2 regions of the Pseudoduganella dura genome follow, and region 2 is predicted to be linked to the other one. Evidence: riboswitches for the same ligand, from Rfam matches in the RefSeq annotation. Region 2 holds a riboswitch; the other holds the start of a gene.
What was found. A riboswitch is a leader RNA that binds a small molecule or an ion and turns the genes downstream of it on or off. The one in region 2 is predicted to bind manganese.
Positions count from the first base shown of each region.

Region 1: another riboswitch for manganese. It lies ahead of GJV26_RS11835 (TMEM165/GDT1 family protein); the one in region 2 lies ahead of GJV26_RS02765 (manganese efflux pump MntP).

Region 1 is NZ_WNWM01000002.1:2,698,743-2,709,396, forward strand. Features, by position in the region: gene GJV26_RS29930 (PEP-CTERM sorting domain-containing protein) at 101-778, shown strand; gene GJV26_RS11825 (serine hydrolase) at 849-2,471, opposite strand; gene GJV26_RS11830 (M1 family metallopeptidase) at 2,483-4,330, opposite strand; yybP-ykoY riboswitch at 4,447-4,605, shown strand; gene GJV26_RS11835 (TMEM165/GDT1 family protein) at 4,698-5,273, shown strand; gene GJV26_RS11840 (glycoside hydrolase family 94 protein) at 5,403-10,654, opposite strand, start outside.
Region 2 is NZ_WNWM01000002.1:589,461-600,114, reverse strand. Features, by position in the region: gene GJV26_RS02780 (polyprenyl synthetase family protein) at 1-466, opposite strand, end outside; gene GJV26_RS30525 (methyl-accepting chemotaxis protein) at 643-2,226, opposite strand; gene GJV26_RS02770 (glycoside hydrolase family 43 protein) at 2,463-3,512, shown strand; yybP-ykoY riboswitch at 3,553-3,723, shown strand; gene GJV26_RS02765 (manganese efflux pump MntP) at 3,733-4,305, shown strand; gene corA (magnesium/cobalt transporter CorA) at 4,392-5,360, shown strand; gene arsH (arsenical resistance protein ArsH) at 5,364-6,080, opposite strand; gene arsC (arsenate reductase (glutaredoxin)) at 6,073-6,501, opposite strand; gene GJV26_RS02745 (arsenic transporter) at 6,510-7,790, opposite strand; gene GJV26_RS02740 (ArsR/SmtB family transcription factor) at 7,784-8,110, opposite strand; gene GJV26_RS02735 (TIGR04552 family protein) at 8,416-9,678, shown strand; gene GJV26_RS02730 (VOC family protein) at 9,879-10,280, opposite strand; partial or broken gene GJV26_RS02725 (transposase) at 10,490-10,654, opposite strand, start outside.

The DNA of each region.
Region 1 (10,654 bases), 2.1 Mb from region 2:
TATCAGCTCATCCTTTACGTAGTTATTGCTACCGATGCTAGCGCTATCATAATCCTGCCGCCACCGCGGCATACCATTCCCTCTCTTATCAGGAGCAAGCATGCGTAAAGCACTAGTTGGGTTGATACTGGCCGCGACGGCCCTCACGTCGCACGCCGGCGGTTATTTCACCGAAGACGCCACGCCGTTCGATACCCTGATCGGCGCCGGCGCCCAGCACCAGGACTTCTCGGGCCCTTATACCCAGACCGGTTATTCGTGGAGCTGGGGCGATGTCACATTTACCTGCAATGTCGTGCAGTGGTGCAACAACAGCAGCTTTGCCTTCGGCGGCTATAACGATCACTTTAACTTTGTCGAGGGCAACTTCGTTTACTACGCTCCACCAGATAGCGCTACCTTCACATTCGCCAATCCGATCATTGCCTTCGGTGTCGATGTGTACGGGATCGGCGGTGGCCAGTATTCGCCGGGCGGTGCGCTGCAGCCGACACCGATGCTGGTGACGTTCGAGGACGGTTCGCATGAATTCTTCACGAACCATGTCCACAACTACAACATTTCGGTGCCGGTATTCGCCGGTATCCTGTTCGACCGGCCCGTTTCGTCCATCACGGTTTCCGGCGAGTGGGAGAACAACGGCATGTTCTTCACGAACGTGCGCTATGTGACGGCGCCGGTGCCGGAGCCGTCCACCTGCGCGATGCTGTTCGGCGGGCTGGCCGTGATGGGCGCGATCGCGCGGCGGCGCAGCAAAGTTGCGCACACATCACATTGACTTTTAGCGGCAACGGCGCGCCGCCGTGCCGCCCCTTGACGAGACGGCGGCGCACAGGGCAGCAGTCGCCTCACTCGGTCGCAGCGCCCTTCGCTGCCTTCACGGGCGTGAGCGCCAGGTCGTGGAAGTCGTAGCTGAAGTCCGTTTCGTCCGAGATGGCGGCCATTTTCGCGCGCTCGATCGAACCGTCGGGATTCAGCGCGAACGTCACATAGGCATCGGCGTTGAAGTTGCGCTCTTTCCAGCGCACGATGAACGTATCGTGCTGGAAGTGTTCCAGTTCGCCGGTCAGGTCGGGCGTGCGCGTAAACGCCATGACCTGCTTTTTGCCTTCATGGCGGATGACGACCTTGCCATACCACGGGTCCGTGTATTCGCCGTCGTACGCGGTGCGCGGCAGCGAGGGCTTCGAGCCGGCGGCGCGGGCCGATGCCGCCTTGCCCACTTTCGCCAGTTCCTTCCGGTGCGCCTCCTCCTCCTGGGCGGCGATGATGCCGATCCAGTCGGTCGGTGCCGCGCCCAGGTAGTGATCGAGGATGCGCCATTGCAGCGACGTCATCGAACCGCTGTTTTCCGCGTTGGTGAAGATCGCGATGCCAAGTTTCTCTTCCGGCACCATCAGCACGCGCGAATAAAAGCCCTGCAGCGCGCCGCCGTGCAGCACCAGCTTCTTGCCGCGGTAGTCGCGGATGTTGAAGCCCAGGCCATAGGCGTTGAAATTGGCCCGCGTGGCGGCCAGTTCCGGCTTCGGTTCGGCGATCTTCATCGGCGTCACCGGCGTCCAGATCTCCCTCGATTGCGCGGCGGAGAACAGCCGCGCCTCGCTGCCCGGCAACTGGCCGCCGGCCAGCAGCACGTTCATCCACTTGGCGATATCCTCGGCACTGGTATTGATGCCGACGGCGCCCACCGCGTTATCGACCGGCATCGGCTTGACGACGGACTGCCGGTCGTTGATCCGGCTGTGCGGCGCCGAGTAATCGGCGGTTTTCAGCATCGCGGCCACGCTGGTGGTGGTGTTCGTCATGCCCAGCGGGTCCAGGATCTGCGCCCGCACCGTGTCGCCCCAGCTCTTGCCGCTCTTCTGCGCGATGATGCGGCCGGCCACGATGTACAGCAGGTTGTCGTACGCATAGCTGGCGCGGAAGCTGGTGGCCGGCTTCACATGGCGCAGGTTATGGATGATCTCGTCGGTCGAGAACGTGGTGGTCGGCCACCACAGCAGGTCGCCGGCGCCCAGGCCCAGGCCGCTGCGGTGCGTGAGCAGGTCGCGCACCGTCATTTCCTGCGTCACGTAGCCGTCGTGCATGCGGAAATCCGGCAAATGCTTGATCACCGGGTCATCCCAGGCCAGCTTGCCTTCGTCGACCAGCTTCGCCAGTGCCACGGCGGTGAACGCCTTCGAGTTCGAAGCGATCTCGAACAGCGTCTTCGGCGTCACCGGTGCCGGGTCGCCCAGCCGGCGCACGCCGAAGCCCTGCGCGGCCACCACCTTGCCGTCCTTGACGATGGCGATCGCGATGCCGGGCACGTCGAAGGTCTTCAGCACGCGGTTGACGTCCTGCGCCAGGTCGAAGGCAGGCGCCGGCGCGGCCGCCACGGCAGCGGCGCCGGCAGCGAAAGCCAGCGCCGGCGCGCCGGAAAACGCGCAGGCGCCCAGCACCAGTGCGCAAATGGTTTGTTTCACGAACATCGGGGCTCCAGTCATTTCTTCAGCAGCTTGTCGACCGACTTCTGCGTTTCGGGGTGATAACGCGCGCGCGCCTTGGCGAACACGCCCCTGGCCCAGGCCGCATCCTGCGGGTTCTTCAGCAGCGCGGCGTACAGCGGCACCACGAACTTCTGGCGGCCCACGCTCATCAGGAACGTCTCGAGCTGGTCGCGCACGTTGTAACCGGCATGCACGGATGCCAGGTAGAAGCGGTAGGCAATCTCGTTGTTCTTGCTGGTCTTCAGCGCGAACGTCTGGTCGAGCTCGCGCAACTGGGCGGCGCTGGCCTTGTTGTCGATGTCGTTCAGGAAGTGCATCCACTCGGCGGCGCCCCAGCTGCGCGCCGTCAGGTCGGCCGTCGCCTGTTCGCCTTTCAGCCACGTGGCGCGCTGGGCATCCACGGCCTGGAAGCGCTGCGACACCACGCGCTGCGCGGCGGCCGGAATGCCGGCGCCATACAGCCATTCGTCGAGTTCCGCCTGCGTCATTACCTCCGGATGCTTGTCCAGCAGGTTGGCGCGCAGGTAGGCCAGGAACTGCTCGGTGGTGGCGGACTGGAACGCATGCTGGTCGAACCAGCCGCGCAGGAACGGATCGAACACTTCGCGGCCGGCGCGCTGCTCGAGCGTGCGCAGGAACCACGCGCCTTTCGGGTAGGCGAGTGCTTCGTCGGTGTACGTGTCCGGGTTGACGTCCGGGTCACGCGTGAGCAGGGCCTGCTTCGCCGCCGGAATATCCTTCAGCGAAGCCAGCGCTTCTTCCTGCTCCACCTGCAGGTTCATCTCGGCGGCCTCGGCGCCGTAGAGGATCTCGATGATCCGCGTCGTCACGTAGGTGGTGAAACCTTCGTTGAGCCACCAGTGCTTCCACGAGGCGTTGGTGACGAGGTTGCCGGACCACGAATGCGCCAGTTCGTGCGCGATCAGGTCGTTCAGGCTGCGGTCGCCGGCGATCATCGTCGGCGTCAGGAACGTCATCCGCGGGTTTTCCATGCCGCCGATCGGGAACGACGGCGGCAGCACGATCATGTCGTAGCGCCCCCACCGGTAAGGGCCATACAGCGATTCGGCGGCGGCGATCATTTTCTCGGTATCGGCCAGCTCGAACGCGGCCGCCTCGATGCGGCCGGGTTCCGCATACACGGCCGAACGCGGGCCGACGCTGCGCACATCGATCTCGCCGATGGCGATCGCCAGCAGGTAGGACGGTACCGGCTGCGGCATGCGGAACTTCCAGCCGCCGGCACCGGTGGATTGCGGATCGTTCTCGGCGCTCATCACCACGCGCATGCCGGCCGGCGCCTCGATGCGCGCGCTGTAGGTGAAGCGCACGGCCGGCGTATCCTGCACCGGCGCCCACGAGCGGGCCTCGATCGCCTGCGACTGGCTGAACATGAACGGCCGCTTGCCGGACAGCGTCTGCACCGGCGTCAGCCACTGCAGCGCACCGGCGGTGGCTGCGGTGCGGTAGTACACACGCACCTTCTTCGGCTGGCTGCGCAGCGAGATGCGCAGCGCCTGGCCCTTCTTCGGATCGGCGCGATCGAGCATGTACGAGGCCGGCGCCCAGCGGCCATCGTCGTTCTGCACCTGCACGCGCGCGATCGACAGCTGGCGCGTGTCGAGCACCAGCGTGCGCACGTTCTTGTCCAGCCAGTTCAGCGTCAGCTCGGCGTAGCCGGAAAGCGTCTTGCGGCCGAAGTCCGCCTTCAGGTCGAGGTACAGGTCCGTGGTGCGCACCTCGTTGTAGCGTGCGTAGCTGAGCGGATCCTGGGCGTGGGCGCTCGTTGCGAGCAGTGCCAGCGCGGCGGATATCGCCAGGCGCAGAGAAGGTTTTCGCATGTGCTTCCTTTAAATTTTCATCAAGCTGGCACCGGGATCGCCGGTGCGGGCGCGGTGCAGAATAGCATATGGCATGGCATTTCCGCCCTGCCCCGGCACCGACTCTGCTATCATGGCGCCCGTTCTTTGGGGAGTAGCCTCCTTCCCCGCGCATCGCACGGCGTCCGCACCATTGCGGCACCATCGCGGCATGCGCGGGAAGAACCTGCGTCAACACAATCGGTCCGCAGACCGTGGCGCAGGTGGCCGGCGCGATTGTCTATCGGCGCGGGCCTGGCGAGACCAATGATCCACGGGCGGCCGCATACACCAAGGGGCCGGGACCGCCCATGGATCCTTGGTTAACATCCGGCCCCCAGCCACCTACATGGAAGCCTTCCTCGTCTCCACGGGCATCGTCGCCCTCGCCGAAATCGGCGACAAGACCCAGCTGCTCGCCTTCGTCCTCGCCGCCCAGTTCCGGCGCCCGCTGCCGATCGTCGGCGGCATCTTCGTCGCCACCGTCGTCAATCACTTCTGCGCGGCCGCCGTCGGCACCTGGCTGACCGACCTGCTGGGCCCCGGCGCGCTGCGCTGGATCCTGGGCGTGGGCTTCATCGCGATGGCCGCCTGGATCATGGTGCCGGACGAGCTCGACGAGGACGATACCCCGGCCAGCCGCTATGGCGTGTTCACCGCCACGCTGGTCGCCTTCTTCCTGGCCGAGATGGGCGACAAGACGCAGATCGCCACCGTGGCGCTGGCCGCCCGCTTCGATGCGCTGATCCCGGTGGTCGTCGGCACCACGCTGGGCATGATGCTGGCCAACGTGCCCGCCGTGTACCTCGGCAAGCGCGCCGCCACCGCCGTCAACCTGAAGCTGGTGCACGGCATCGCCGCCGTGATCTTCGTGGTGCTGGGGGTGGCGACGCTGATGGGCGCGGGCACCGCCGTGGGGTTGTAAACCCTGGGCAATGCCGGCGCACGCTTACCCCAGCGGCGTAGCCCCGGGGTGAGACCTCCGCCAGCGCTGGCGGCGAGCTCCGCCGCCGGCGCCAAAGGGGATCTGACCCCTGCGCCTGCCGTTGGTTGATCAGGCCGGCGGCAAACGCAGTTCGACGGCGTGCTCGCGCCCGTCGTCGACCAGCGCGATCTCGTTGCCGTCCTGCGCAACGCCGTCGACAGCCAGCCCGGCCGCGCCCCGCGTCACCCGGATGATGTAGTTCGCCGAGCCATGGCGATACGACAGCGCGAAGCCGTCCCACTCGTCCGGCACCCGCGGCGCCAGTGCCAGCCGGTCGCCGTTGCGCGTCACGCCCAGCAGCGATTCGAGGATCAGCCGGTACATCCAGCCGGACGATCCCGTATACCAGCTCCAGCCGCCGCGCCCCACGTGCGGCTCCACCGCGTAGATGTCGGCCGTCACCACATAGGGCTCCACCTTGTAGATGGCGGCGTTCTCCGCGCTGGACGCGTGCTGCACCGGGTTGATCAGCCGCATCAGCTCCCATGCCTTCGCGGTATCGCCCATCCTGGCGAACGCCATCACGGTCCACACCGCGGCGTGCGTGTACTGGCCGCCGTTTTCGCGCACGCCCGGCACGTAGCCCTGGATATAGCCGGGGTTCGGGTCGGCCTTGTCGAACGGCGGGTCGAGCAGCTGGATCAGGCCGAAGTCGCGCTTGACCAGCCGCGCGTCGACCTGCGCCATCGCGCCCTTCACGCGTTCCGGATCGGCCGCGCCCGACAGCACGCCCCAGCTCTGCGAGATCGAGTCGATCTGGCATTCCTCGTTTTCGTGCGAGCCGAGCGGGGTGCCGTCGTCGAAGTAGGCGCGGCGATACCACTGGCCGTCCCACGCGTTCTGTTCGACATTGGCCGCCAGCTTCCTGGCTTCCTCCAGGCATTCATCGGCAAAGACCGCATCGCCGCGCCGCCCCGCCACCACGGCGAACTGCTGCAGCACGTCGATCAGGAACCATGCCAGCCACACGCTTTCGCCCTTGCCTTCGGCACCCACCTTGTCCATGCCGTCGTTCCAGTCGCAGGAACCGATCAGCGGCAGGCCGTGCACGCCGAAGCGCAGGCCGTGGCGGATCGCGCGCACGCAGTGTTCATACAGCGGCCCGGCCTGCGGCGATTTGCCCGGCATGTCGTAATACGAATCCTCGTCCGGCTTGACCGGGCGGCCATCGAGGTAGTGGGCCTGCTCGTCGAGCACCGCCATGTCGCCGGTCACCTGCACGTAGCGGGCCGTGGCCAGCGGCAGCCACAGGTAATCGTCCGAGCAGTGCGTGCGCACGCCACGGTCGGATGGCGGATGCCACCAGTGCTGCACGTCGCCCTCGGCGAACTGGTGCGCCGCGCACAGCACCAGGTGCTCGCGCAGCAGTTGCGGCTCGGTATGCACCATCGCCATCGCATCCTGCAGCTGGTCGCGGTAGCCGAAAGCGCCGCCGGACTGGTAATAGCCGCTGCGTGCCCACAGCCGGCAGGCGATGGTCTGGTACATCAGCCAGCCGTTGGCGATCACGTCCAGCGCCGGGTCGGGCGTGGCGATCTGCACCGCGCCCAGCGTGGCGTGCCAGTGCGCGTGCACCGCGGCCAGTGCTTCCCGCGCGGCGCCCGCGCCGCCATGCTTCTGCACCATCGTGCTGGCATCGGCATTGCGGCGCCCGCCCATGCCGAGCACGAACACGAGTTCGCGCTCTTCGCCAGGCAACAGCTCGAACGGCACCTGCAGCGCCCCGCAGCTGTCCAGGCCGGTACCGACCTTGCCCGACAGCCGCTGCCGCCGCAGCGCGGCCGGGCTGGCCAGCGTGCCATTGCGGCCCAGGAATTCGGTGCGGTCGGTCGTGACCGTGCGGGTGGCCGCGTCGACATTGAAGAACGCCACCCGGCCGGAGAACTCGGTGTTGTACGGGTTGCGGGCGAACAAGGCGCCGCTGACGCCATCCTGTTCCGTCACCAGGTGCATGCCCGATTTCGAACGCATTTCCCCCAGCACCCATTCGACATAGCCGGTGGCCGACAGCTTGCGCGGCACCAGCGACACGTTGCGCACCTTCAGCACCGTGTAGCGTACCGGCGCATCGGTCGACACATACGTCGTCAGCGCCGACGTGATGCCGGCCTCGGTGTGCTCGAACGTGCTGTAGCCGAAGCCGTGGCGCGTCACGTAGTCGCCGCTGCCGCGTGCCGGCAGCGGGGTCGGCGACCAGAAGTGGCCGCTGCTCTCGTCGCGCAGGTAGAACGCCTCGCCGCTGGCATCGGTGACCGGGTCGTTGTGCCATGGCGTGAGCCGGAATTCATGGGCGTTTTCGTGCCACGTGTAAGCCTGCCCGCTTTCCGAGATCACGCTGCCGAACTGCGCATTGGCCAGCACGTTCGACCACGGCGCCGGCGTAACGCGGCCATGGCCGGTGACGATCACGTACTCGCGCCCGTCCGGCGTGAAGCCGCCGAAGCCGTTCCACAGGATCAGGTCGTGCGGGATGTGCGTCGCCGGGCCGGCATCGTCGTATTCGCCGCGGCTGTCTGCCAGCAGCGGCGGCATGCGCAGCGCCGGCGGGCCGGAGCGCTTGATCTGCTCGGCCAGCGGGCCGCGCGCGTCGTTGACGATCACCCGGGCCACGGTCTGCAGCAGGATGCGGTCTTCGCTCGAGATCTGTTCCAGCGGCCGCACGAAGATGCCGCCGGGGCGGTCGATCGCCTGCGCATCGATGCCCGAAGCGATCATGCCGATGATCTGGTCGTACAGCGCCTGGCGGTAGCCGGACGTATCCTCGAACCAGATCACCAGGTCGACCACCAGGCCCTTCAGGCGCCAGTACGAGTGCGCCTGCACCATCTGCCGCGCCACTTCGATGTTGGCCGAATCCTTCACCTGCAGCAGCACGATCGGCAGGTCGCCGGAAATGGCGTACGGCCACAGGCCGGACTGGCCGCGCCCGTTCCTGATCAGCACCGAAGGCTCTGCGCGCAGCGCCGCGTTCGGATAGATCACGTGGTTCGCCAGGCGGCTGTAGAGCTGGCCGTCCGCCTCGCTGGCGTTCAGCTGGCGCAGCACGACCTGGCTGTGCGTCCAGGCCAGCTCGAACACGCGGTCGGCCATGTGGCGGTCCTGGTACTTGTCGATCAGGTGCCGCGCCGCTTCGCGCGTTTCCGTCATGCCGGTGGCGATGTCCACCGTGGCCACCTGGTCCGGCTGCAGCGTGATGCGGTAGCGGATCGCCACCGCCGGGTCCAGCACGGAGCCGTGGCCGCCGGCCAGCGGGCCCGGCTCGACCAGCGCGCGCGGCGCCCGCACGGTGTTGCCGCGGCCGATGAAGTGCGCGCGGTCCGTTTCGTAAGACACCTCGACCACTTCGGCATCGTGCACCGTCATCACGTGCAGCATGAAGGGTGGCTGCTCGTCCTTGCCGCGCGGGCGGCGCGTGCACAGGATCGCGCTCTCGTCGCGAATGATCTCGGTCTGCACGAACAGCTTGGAAAATGCCGGGTGCGCCGCGTCGGCGGCGGCCGGCGCCATTACCACTTCGGCAAAGCTGGTCAGCTCGATCGTGCGCGGCCGTGTCGAATTGTTCGTCACGCGCAGCCGGCGCATCTCGATATCGTCTTCCGGCGAGACCACGATTTCGGTGTACAGGTCGATGCCGCGGTCGCTGCGCCGGAACTCGGCGCGGCCTTCGGAGAAGATCACTTCGTAGTGGTCCGGTTCGGCCAGCGTGGGCTGGTAGGTGTTCGACCAGAAGTGCCCTTCCTCGTCGCGCACGTAGCAGAACTGGCCCCAGTTGTCGCGCGTGGTGTCCTCGCGCCAGCGCGTTACCGCGAGATCGCGCCAGCGGCTGTAGCTGCCGCCGGCGGCGGTGACCATCACGTGGTAGCGCCCGTTCGACAGCAGCTGCACTTCCGGTATCGGCGTGTTCGGCTGCGTCAGCACGCGCACCGGCGCGGCCTGGTCGTGCGACGTGGAGCGCACCGCCGCGGCCTGCTCGGAACTGCTCGAGAAGAACGCGCCGATGCGCGGGCTGCGTTCCTGCAGCATCAGCAGCGCCGACTGCAGCATCGGGTCCGATTCGAAGCGGCGCTGCATCGGCCGGTCGTGCAGCAGGTAGGACAGCGACAGCAGGCCCATGCCCTGGTGGTGCACCATGAAAGACTTGACGACCGCGAACGCCTGGCCGCGCGGCAGCCGCGCCGGCGTATAGTCGACCGCCTCGTAGAAGCCATAGCGGCCCATGAAGCCGAGGCCGGCCATCTTCTGCAGGTTCTGGCACGCCGCCTCCGGCTCGACCATCAGCGCCATCATCGAGGCATAGGGGGCAATCACCAGGTCGTCAGCCAGGCCGCGCTTCATGCCAGTGCCGGGCACGCCGAAGGCGCGGTACTGGTAGTTCATCGCCGCGTCCATCGTGGTGTAACCGGATTCCGAAACGCCCCACGGCACATTGCGCTGCCGGCCGTATTCGATCTGCGCCGCCACCACCGAATGGTAGGTCTGGTCCAGCAGGGTATCCGGATAGGTCGGCATCACCAGCAGCGGCATCAGGTACTCGAACATCGAGCCGCTCCACGACAGCAGCACCGGCTGGCCGTGCACGATGCACAACTGCCGGCCGAGCGCGAACCAGTGCTCCTGCGGCAGCTGGCCCTGCGCCACGGCCACGTAGCTGGCCAGCCGCGATTCGGAGGCGAGCAGGTCGTAATAGCTGGCGTCGAGCCGGCGTTCGCTGACGTTGTAGCCGATCGCCAGCAGCCTGGTGGTGCGGTTGTACAGGAAGCCGTAGTCGACGTGCGCCAGGTCGCGGGCCTGTGCCGCCAGCGCCAGCATCGTGCCGATGCGTTCGCGCGCCACGGCCGCGCCCTGCTCCACCAGCACACCGAGCTGTTCGCGGCGCTCGCGCTCGCCCGGCGCCAGGTCGGACAGCGGCGCGCCGGCCGGCGGATAGGCGGCCAGTTCGCGCAGGGTCGGGATCTTCAGCAACGAGGTATCGAGGAGCGTGCCGGTGCCGCCGGCAATCCACGGTGCCAGCGCATTGAGTTCATCGAGCGCGGTGCGGCACTGCGCGGCCAGCGCGCCGGCCCACATCCGCGCCGTGGCCGCCGTGTCGCTTCCCGCCAGGGCAGGCTGCGCGGCAAAGGCCTCGGCGCCGGCGGTGGCCCGCTCGAGCCAGGCGCGCAGTTCCGGCAAATTGGACGGATACAAAGGTTGTTGCGGCGCGATGGCTTCCTGCAGCGCCGCCAGCGCCCCGGTGTCGAGTCCTTCGACCCCGGCGGCCGCCTCCTGCAGCACGCGCAGCGTGGTTTCCAGGCCGGTGCCGATCTGCGGCCCGAGGACCGGAT
Region 2 (10,654 bases):
CGCCGATGGTTTCGCTCAGGGTACAGACCAGGCGCGAACGCGTGGCCGGTGCCAGGTGCTGGGCGGACGAGACGACGCAGAAGGCGCGGCTGAGCAGCGCGATCGACGCCAGGATGGCGACATCCTCGCCGAACTGCACGTGCACGGCGGGCTTGCCGCGCCGCAGCCGCGCATTGTCCATGCACGGCATGTCGTCCAGGATCAGCGACGAGGCATGCACCAGTTCGACCGCGCAGGCCACGTCGAGCACGTCGGGCGATGTCACGCCGAGGTCGCGGGCGACCAGCATCACCAGCAGCGGGCGCATGCGCTTGCCGCTGCCGAGCGCGCCGGCGCGCATCGCCGCGGCCAGCGGGTCCACGCTGTCGCCGAGCAGCTGCGCGATGCGGCTGTCCACCGCCTGCCGCAGGGCGATCGTGTCCGCTTGCTTCTCGTGGAAGCCATTGAACTGCCGGGTTTGTACCATGCGCAATCCTTCCGCCGAGTCGGCATGCTGAAAACTGATAAGGTCAGGCCATGATACCTAAAAGTACCTGAAAACTTGTCTGGGCTTCAACAGTGCGGAAGAAGAAATTGTGAATTCAATGCTGCATGGCGGGTCAACTCCTGGTCAAAGCGTGAATTTGCGGGTCGATTCCGGGACTATGCCGTCAAGCGAGCTGGCAGGCGTGTTGCCGGGGTGCCGTTGCCCAGCGAGAACCGGTCTACTGTCGCCAGCAATTCCTGCGTCCGGCCCTGCAGCGCTTCGGCGCTGCGCGAGGCCTGCTCGACCAGCGTGGCGTTCTGCTGCGTCACCTGGTCCATCGCGATCACGGCCTGGTTGACCTGGTCGATGCCTTCGCTCTGCTCGCGGCTGGTGTTGCCGATCTCGGTCATCAACGTGGACACCCGTTCGATCTCGGCCAGCACAGCATCCATCGTGCGGCCGGCCTGGCCCGCATACTTGTTGCCGGCGGCGACCTTCTCGGCGGACTCTTCGATCAGCCCCTTGATTTCCCGCGCGGCGGCGGCCGAACGCTGCGCCAGCTGGCGCACTTCGCTCGCCACCACGGCGAAGCCGCGGCCCTGTTCGCCCGCCCGCGCCGCCTCCACGGCGGCGTTCAGCGCCAGGATGTTGGTCTGGAAGGCGATGCCGTCGATCACGCCCGTGATATCGCCAATGCGGCGCGACGATTCGGTGATGTCCGCCATCCGCTGCACCACCTGCGCCACTTCGGCGCCGCCCTGCGCGGCCACGGTGGCCGCGGTGCGGGCGATGCTGCTCGCCTGCTGGGCGTTGTCCGCGCTCTGGCGCACGGTGCTGGTCAGCTCTTCCATCGACGATGCCGTTTCCTCCAGCGAGCTGGCCTGTTCCTCGGTGCGGCCGGACAGGTCCAGCGAGCTGCCGGCGATCTCGCCGGCCGAGCCGGAAATCGACTCGGCGCTGGCACGCACCTCGCGCACGATGCCGCCGAGGTTGTCGTTCATCGTGGCCAGCGCGCGCAGCAGCTGGCCCGTTTCATCGTTCCCGCCGGCCACGATGCGGCCCGACAGGTCGCCCGCCGCGATCGTGTTGGCAATTTCGACCGCATGGCGCAACGGCACGGTGATGCTGCGCCGGAGCCAGTGTGCCATCGCCGCCGCCAGGACAATGCCGGCGCCAGCCAGCAGCAGGGTCAGCCGGCGGCCGCTGGCATACGTCTGCTCGGCCTGCACGGCGCTTTTTTCCATCAGCTCGCCGCCCAGGCGGTTCATGTTGTGGACCAGTTCCATGTAGCCCGAGTGGCTGCCGGCGAGGGCGCCCAGCAGCAGCGCCGTGGCTTCCGGCTTGTTGCCGGCATCGAGCAGCGCCAGGAACCGCGCCTGGTCGGCCTCGTATTTTTCCTTGGCCGCCATCACCGCCTTCATGCCGGCGCGGCCCTTGTCCGTGGTGATGCGCGCCTCGAATTCGCGCAGCGTGGCCGTCACGTCCGCATCCCGTTCCTTCAGGCGGGCGCGCTCGGCCTGCAGCTGCGCCGGGTCCGCCGCGATCAGCAGGCTGCGCATCGTGCTGGCCGCCTCCTGGATGCCGTCCAGCGCGCGCGTGCCCAGCACCACCTTGGCATAGCGGTCCCGGACGACCAGTTCGGTATCGTCGTGGAGCGAGGATTGACGGGAAATGCTGAGCAGCGTGATGCCCGCCAGGATCAGCATGACGATGCCGAAGGCCAGGGTCAGGCGGGTGCCGATGGAGGTGCGGATGATCATGACGGTGATGGGCGGTAATGCCTTGTGGAAATATCTCCAAGTCTACCGTCATTCATGGGAGAAGCGATGCTTTTGGCCGAACGGGTGTTGCGTTCTCGCCTCGACAGAATGTTCACGATCGCCGGTGGTTTCATTGCGATACCGCTTCCGGCATCGCAGCACGCCGAAGTGTGATTGCGGGGCAGGCCAAGGCAATGGCACACTCGCGGCGAACCAACTTGCCACCGCTCCCATCCATGAATCTGCCCGTAAAATTACCCGTCAAGCGGTGCACGCTGCTGTCCAGCACCGCGCTGGCCGCCGCTCTCCTGTGTTCCTGCGCCGCGTTCGCCCAGGCCGGGTTCGACAATCCGCTGGTGCGGCAGCGCGCCGACCCGCACGCGAGCCTGCACGCGGACGGCTATTACTACTTCACGGCGACCGTGCCCGAATACGACCGCATCGAACTGCGCCGGGCGCGCAGCCTGGACGGCATCGGCAAGGGCGAAAGCAGGGTCGTCTGGCGCAAGCACGCCGCCGGGCCGATGAGCTTCCACATCTGGGCGCCGGAGCTGCACCATATCGACGGCAGGTGGTACCTGTACTTCACGGCGGGCCGCGCCGACGCGCCGCTGGATATCCGCCTGTATGTGCTGGAAAACGCCGCCGCCAACCCGCTGGAAGGGCAGTGGATCGAGCGCGGCCAGCTCAGGACCGGCTGGGAATCGTTCTCGCTCGACGCCACCACGTTCGCGCTGGACGGCCAGCGCTACCTGCTGTGGACACAGCGCCCGCCCACGGCCGACAAGCACCTGACCGCCGTGTACATCGCGAAGATGGATACCCCGCTGTCGATCGCCGGACCGGCGACCCTGCTCACGCAGCCGCAGTACCCGTGGGAGAAGGTGAAGTTCGATGTCAACGAGGCGCCCGCCGTGCTGGTGAAGAATGGCCGCGTGTTCATGACCTATTCGGCCAGCGCCACCGATGCCAGCTACGCGCTGGGCATGCTGACGGCGCGCGCGGATGCGAACCTGCTCGATGCCCGCTCGTGGACCAAGTCGCCGGAACCCGTGTTCGCGAGCAGCCGGCGCACCGGCCAGTTCGGACCCGGGCACAATTCGTTCACGACCTCGCCGGACGGCAGGACCGATATCCTGGTGTACCACGCCCGCGATGTCGAGCAGGTGCCCGGCGACTCGCTGCAGGACCCGAACCGGCACACGCGGGCCCAGGCCATCGGCTGGAAGGCGGACGGCACGCCGGACTTCGGCGAGCCGGTCGCGGACCGGCCGGCCGCGCGCTGAGGCGGGCATGCGCATCTCGCGCATGCCCGGCGATACGGTTACAATGCGCAGGCACTTTGGGGAGTAGCCTGCTCTCGTTTTCCCGAGAGCGTCCGCGTCAACATGCCCGGCCCCTGGCCGTGGTGCGGACAGCCAGCCCGGTTGGCAAGACCAATGGCGTATCGCGTGCTCAGTCGGGCCGCGCGGTATGTCGTTCGCATGCCCGACCGGAAAGCAACGCATGAATTTCGCCGCAACCGCCGCCCTGTCGCTCGCCATGGCCACCGACGCATTCGCCGTCGCCATCGGCAAGGGCGCCGCCCTGCAAAAACCCAGCCTGCGCGCGGCGCTGCGCATCGGCCTGATCTTCGGCGTCGTGGAAGGCCTGACGCCGATCGCCGGCTGGGCGCTGGGCCAGGTGGCGGCGCCGTATGTCGAGGCGTGGGATCACTGGATCGCCTTCTTGCTGCTGGGGGGCCTCGGCGTGCGGATGATCGTGGCCAGCCTCGGCGCCACCGACGACGATGATAACGACGGCGGCCGGCCCGACAACGGCTCGTTCTGGCTGCTGGTGGTGACCGGCTTCGCCACCAGCATCGATGCGATGATCGTCGGCGTGGGCCTGGCTTTCATGGACGCCAATATCTGGCTGACCGCGGCGGCGATCGGCACCTGCACCTTCGTCATGGTCACCCTCGGCATCATGCTGGGGCGGGCGGTGGGCGCGGTGGTGGGGCGCCGCGCCGAACTCGTTGGCGGGTTCGTGCTCATCGCCATCGGCGCAACGATCCTGTACGGGCATACCGTCGGCTAGCGCCGGTGCGCGGGGTTTTTGCCCGGTACTGCAGGCTGTAATGTAAGCTCCCGCATCGATTCACCATTCTCACCGCAATTTCATTCATGCTGATCAACTGTGTCGCCTACCAGGAAGGCAAGAAACTCACCGATGTCCCGGTCGTGGACATCAGCGAATACCTGATACAACCCGATGCCTTCGTGTGGGTCGCGCTGCGCGATCCGGACGTGGACGAAATCGCCGTCATGCAGGACGAATTCAGCCTGCACGAACTGGCCATCGAGGATGCCGCGCGCGGCCACCAGCGGCCCAAGATGGAGGAATACGGCGAGAGCATCTTCGTCGTCGTCCACATCGTCGAAATCGACGGCGACGAACTGAGCGTCGGCCAGCTGGCCGTGTTCGCGGGGCCGAACTACGTGCTGTCGGTGCGGCGCGATTCGAGCCAGGATTTCCTGGGCGTGCGGGCCCGCGCCGAGCGCGAGCCGCACCAGCTGGGCAAGGGCGCGGGCTTCGTGCTGTATGCGCTGGTCGATGCCGTGGTCGACCGCTATTTCCCGATCGTCGACATGCTCGAATCCGACCTCGAATCGATCGAGGACCAGATCTTCAGCCAGAAGGACGAGCAGCGCGCCAACATCGAGCGGCTGTACGCGCTGAAGCGCAAGGCGCTGGTGCTGCGCCACGCGGTAATTCCGCTGCTTGATGCGATGGGGCGGCTGTATGGCGGCCGGGTGCCCGGCGTGGTGGTCGAAACCCAGGATTACTTCCGCGACGTGCACGATCACCTGTCCCGCATCGCCGGCCGGCTCGATGCCGTGCGCGACACGATCAACACCGCGATCCAGGTCACGCTGTCGATGGTGGCGATCGAGGAAAACGACATCAGCAAGAAGCTGGCGTCCTATGCCGCGATCTTCGCCGCGTTCACCGCGTTCGCCGGCGTGTGGGGCATGAATTTCGAGTTCATGCCCGAGCTGAAATGGAAGTACGGCTATCCGTTCGCGCTGCTGACGATGGGCTGCGTCAGCGGCTACCTGTACTGGCGCTTCAAGAAGGCCGGGTGGTTGTAAGGATCAGATTTTTTCGATCTGCCGGTCGATCGCCTTCATCGCCCGTTCGCTGCGTTCGCTGTACCGGTCCGTCAGGTACCCGGTACGGCCCCGCATCAGCAGCGTGATCTTGAACAGCTCCTCCATCACATCCACCACGCGGTCGTAGTAGGCCGACGGCCGCATGCGGCCGTCGTCGTCGAACTCCTTGTAGGCCATCGGCACCGACGACTGGTTCGGTATCGTGAACATGCGCATCCAGCGGCCCAGCAGGCGCAGCGTGTTGACGACGTTGAACGACTGCGAGCCGCCGCACACCTGCATCACCGCCAGCGTGCGGCCCTGGCTCGGGCGCAGCGCGCCCTGTTCCAGCGGGATCCAGTCGATCTGGTTTTTCATCACGGCCGTGACGGCGCCGTGCCGCTCCGGGCTGCACCACACGTGTCCCTCGGACCACAGGCACAGCTCGCGCAGTTCCACCACTTTCGGATGGTCTTCCGGCACGCTGCCGGCCATCGGCAGTTCGGTCGGATCGAAGATTTTCACCTCGCCGCCGAAATGTTCGAGGATGCGCGCCGCTTCTTCGATCAACAGGCGGCTGAACGAGCGCTCGCGCAGCGACCCGTACAGCAGCAGGAAGCGGGGCGGGTGGTCCATGCCGCCCGCCGGTTCGAGCTTGTGCATGGCCGGCATGTCGAGCTGGGCGGCGCGCAGGTTGGGCAGGTTCGCGATCTTATCCATGGTCGATGCGCCGTCCCTGTTCGTCGATGACCTGTTCGCCGTCTTCCTTCGTGAACGCGCCGCGTTGCGGCGCCGGCAGGATGTCGAGCACCAGTTCGGACGGGCGGCACAGCCGCACGCCTTCGGGCGCCGCGACGAACGGACGGTTGATCAGGATCGGGTGGGCCAGCATCGCCTCGAGCAGCTGGCCGTCCGTCACGCCAGGATCGTCCAGGCCCAGTTCCAGGTAGGGCGTATCTTTCTGGCGGATCGCCTCCCGGACGGTCAGCCCCGCCTTTGCGATCAGTTCGGCCAGTGTCGCGCGTTCCGGCGGGTCCCGCAGGTATTCGATGACGACCGGCTCGATGCCGGCATTGCGGATCAGGGCCAGCGTGTTGCGGGACGTGCCGCAGGCGGGGTTGTGGTAGATGGTGACGCTCATGATGTCTCCTAAGCTAAGCGGATGGCCAGCGCGGCCAGGGTAACGAACAGCACCGGCAGCGTGAGCACGATGCCGGTGCGGAAGTAGTAGCCCCACGAAATGTGGATGCCTTTGCTGTCCAGAACGTGCAGCCACAGCAGCGTGGCCAGGCTGCCGATCGGCGTGATCTTCGGGCCCAGGTCGCTGCCGATCACGTTGGCATACACCATCGCCTCGCGCACCACGCCCTGGGTGGTCGTGGCATCGATCGACAGCGCGCCGATCAGAACGGTGGGCATGTTGTTCATGATGGACGACAGGATCGCCGTGATGAAGCCGGTGCCGAGCGCGGCGCCCCAGACGCCATGTTCGGCGCAGCGGTTCAGCAGGGTGGTCAGGTAATCGGTCAGCCCGGCATTGCGCAGCCCGTACACGACGAGGTACATGCCAAGCGAGAAAACGACCACTTGCCACGGCGCGCCGCGCAGCACTTCGCGGGTCGGGATCTTGTGACCACGCGCCGCCACGATCAGCAGCAACGCGGCGCCGACCGCCGCGACCGCGCTGATCGGCACGCCCAGTGATTCGAGCCAGAAAAAGCCGATCAGCAGCAAGCCGAGCACCCACCAGCCGGTGACGAACGTGGCGCGGTCGTGAATGGCTTCTTGAGGGCGCTTGAGTTGCGCCAGGTCGTAGTCGGCAGGGATGTCCTTGCGGAAGAACAGCAGCAGACCGCACAGCGTGGCCGCGACAGAGACGAAGTTGACCGGTACCATCACGGCCGCGTAGCGGGCGAAGCCGATATCGAAATAATCGGCCGAGACGATGTTGACCAGGTTCGACACCACCAGCGGCAGGCTGGCCGTATCGGCGATGAAGCCGGCGGCCATCACGAACGCCAGCGTGGAGCGGGCGTCGAAGCGCAGCGCGCGCAGCATGGCGATCACGATCGGGGTCAGGATCAGGGCCGCGCCGTCGTTGGCGAACACCGCCGCGACGGCTGCGCCAAGCAGCACCAGCATCGCGAACAGGCGCCTGCCGTTGCCCTTGCCCCAGCGCGCCACGTGCAGCGCCGCCCATTCGAAGAAGCCGGCCTTGTCCAGCAACAGGCTGATGACGATCACGGCGACAAACGCACCCGTCGCATTCCAGACGATGTGCCACACGACGGGGATGTCGCCGACGTCGATGACGCCGGCCAGCAGCGCGACGAGGGCGCCGGCCGCGGCGCTCCAGCCGATGCCCAGCCCGCGTGGCTGCCAGATGACGAGGACGAGGGTAGCGGCGAAGATCAGGAAGGCGGTCAGCACGCGTTCGCCCCGGCTGGCTTGCCCGCGCCGCATGGCACGCCGCCGCAGCAGTTCTCGGTGAGGAAACCGATGAGGCCGTTCATTGCCCCGATGTCCGCCGAGTAGATCACGAAGCGGCCGTCCTGCCGGGACGCCAGCAAGCCCGCGTGCGTGAGCTCCTTCAGGTGAAACGACAGCGACGAGGGTGCGATATCGAGCGTGGCGGCGATCCTGCTGGCCGCCATGCCCTCCGGGCCGGCCTGCACCAGCAGCCGGAACACCGCCAGGCGGCTTTCCTGGGCCAGCGCCGCCAGCGCCGCCAAAACTTCTTTCGTTTGCATGGTGCTGTCCATTCGATGATTCGAAAATTATGGAAATATGGTACGGCAATCGGTACGATATTTCAACGTTTATCGCACTATTGCGGTGTTGTTGATAGCGTGCCGGTCGATAACATGTTGCCACGGTAAAAACTAACGGACTATCGCGACCGGCAGGTGCCACACACAACGGACATTGAGTAAGCTTGCCGTGATGTCCATGACCAAGGCGGTTGCTGGGTCCCACTGCCCATGCAATCCTGGCCACGCCGCCCGAAAGCCTGTGGCCTGAAGGAGAATTGATGCCTGTATGCATCGAATATTAATTGACCTCAACACCGAACAATTGGATACTGGTCCGAGCAAAGCAAATCAAGGCAACAGACATGAGCGAATTTCGGCCCACGCTCGAGACCAAGCGCAAATTCTCGTTAAATTGGGGCTACCTCGGGGCCATGACCAGCGGACGCTCGGCGATCGACCTCGGCGCGCTTGCCCTGCGCAACCTGCACGATGCGCGCGAATTCGTGCGCGAATACGGCTACGACCTGGACCAGCCGGCCGCCCGCGAAATCATCCGGAACGGCCACCGCGAGGCCGTCGATTTCATCATCGGCACGTTCCTGCAGCCGGGCCAGGAAAAGCTCATTCCGCGCGACGTGCTGGAGCCCGGCGATCCGGTCCAGCTGCTCGTCCACGCGTCCCACCAGGCGCAGCAACAATGCGAGCGGCGCATGTGGTCTTGCGCCATCCTCAAGGTGATGCATGCGATTTTCTACATCGACAACAACCTGGAGCTGCGCCACTTCAATACGATCCGCGATCAGGTGTTTGCCACGCTTGACGAAGTCATCCACGAAGACGACGAGGGCCATTTTTTCCTGTCCAACGGCGAGCTGTGCCTGCCCCTGCACCATCTCGAACGCAAGCGCAACAAGGGGCGCAACAGCATCCTGCTCAAGCTGCTGCAAAAGGCGGCTTATCTGGCGCAGGATATCTACGACCACCTGGGCGTGCGCCTCGTCTTCGGCACCCGCTTCGAATGCCTGCTGGCGCTGGAAACCCTGCAGCGCGCGCACATCCTGTCCATCACCAATATCGAGCCCAATCGCACCCGCAATACCTTGCTCGATCTGGAAGCGGCCAAGGAAATCTTCGTGAAATACCGCTGCATGCTGGAACGCAGCCACGAGTATCCGACCGAGCTGCTACAAAAGATGGACGCGGAGCTCCTGGCCGTCGCCAGGCGCCAGACGCGCGCCGACAATCCCCACAGCGGGGCCGATTTCAGCAGCATCCAGGTCACGGTGCGCAAGATGATCCATCTGCAGGCCGAGCAGGGCTATCCTGAAACGGCGGGCCAGGATTATGACGTTGGCTTTTTCTTCGACTATGAACTGCAGTTGATGGACAAGGAAAGCCACCAGCGCAGCATGACCGGGCCGTCCAGTCACGATGCATACAAACGCCGCCAGGTCGAGACAGCGCGCCTGCGCGTCTTCGGGCGTGAATTGAGCGACTGGATCGCCGCGCACTCCAGCCCGGTACCGGAGCCGGAACCACTGGCGGCATTGTCTCCCGCCGCCTGACCCGATCGAGGGCGCGCCCTGGCACCTGGACTTTCCAGATCCAGGGCACGTGCGCAGTGTGCCTTCGGGGGCCGGCAGATGATGGTCGAGCAGGATGAAGCGAATATGACGTTTGCGAAGCGCCGGATCGCCTGGCGTCGATTGGCGGGCTGATCGCTGCCTTTCGCCAGTGGCCGGTTTGGCCCCCAAAGCGGACCTTGTCACGTTCCGCGATTGATCTTCCAAGGTACGCCAAACCTGTCGATCACAATGGCATAGCGGGAAGACCAGAAAGTCTGCTGCGGCGCCAGGATTACCTGCCCATTGGTCTGTAGCGCACTGAAATAAGAATCGACCTTTTCTTCCGAATCGACACCGAGCAACACATAGAAGCCCGTCGGCCTTCTGTAGTTGTGTGCTTCAACATCGGCACCGGCCAGCTCAACCCCATCGATACAGATATTCGCATGAACGATGTGGCGTCCCGGACGAGTCGTCGATGCCGGGATCGGTGAGTCTGCGATCTTGAGCATCGTACCAATCCTCCCCCCGAGGCACGCTGCATAGAAGCTAAATGCCTCTTCGCACTCGCCGTTGAAGTCAATGTGAAATGACAAGCTCATTGTCTATTGTGCTTTCGTTGTGGTCGTGCTGTGATTGGGGCATTCGTCAGCGGAGGTCTGCTTCTGGCCTATTGTGTTGAAAAAGTCACCCGGCAACTTTTTTGTCGGATTTTGTTGATGTCGACACTCCAACCGACCTGCGATCGAGTCGCGGGGGCCGTTCTGGTTGGACCTGTCAGAAATTATGTGTGCAGGGCCAGATTTCGTAGTTAGGTAATCGCGTTGGTGAATCGCTCGCCGAACATGATGGCGAACTGATTGGCAGCGAGCTTCCAGGTACGCGGCGCCATCTTCCAGTCTTTCTCAATATTTCGCAAGGCCAGGAATAGCAGTTTGGTCGCGGCGTCGTCGCTCGGAAAATGACCGCGGTTCTT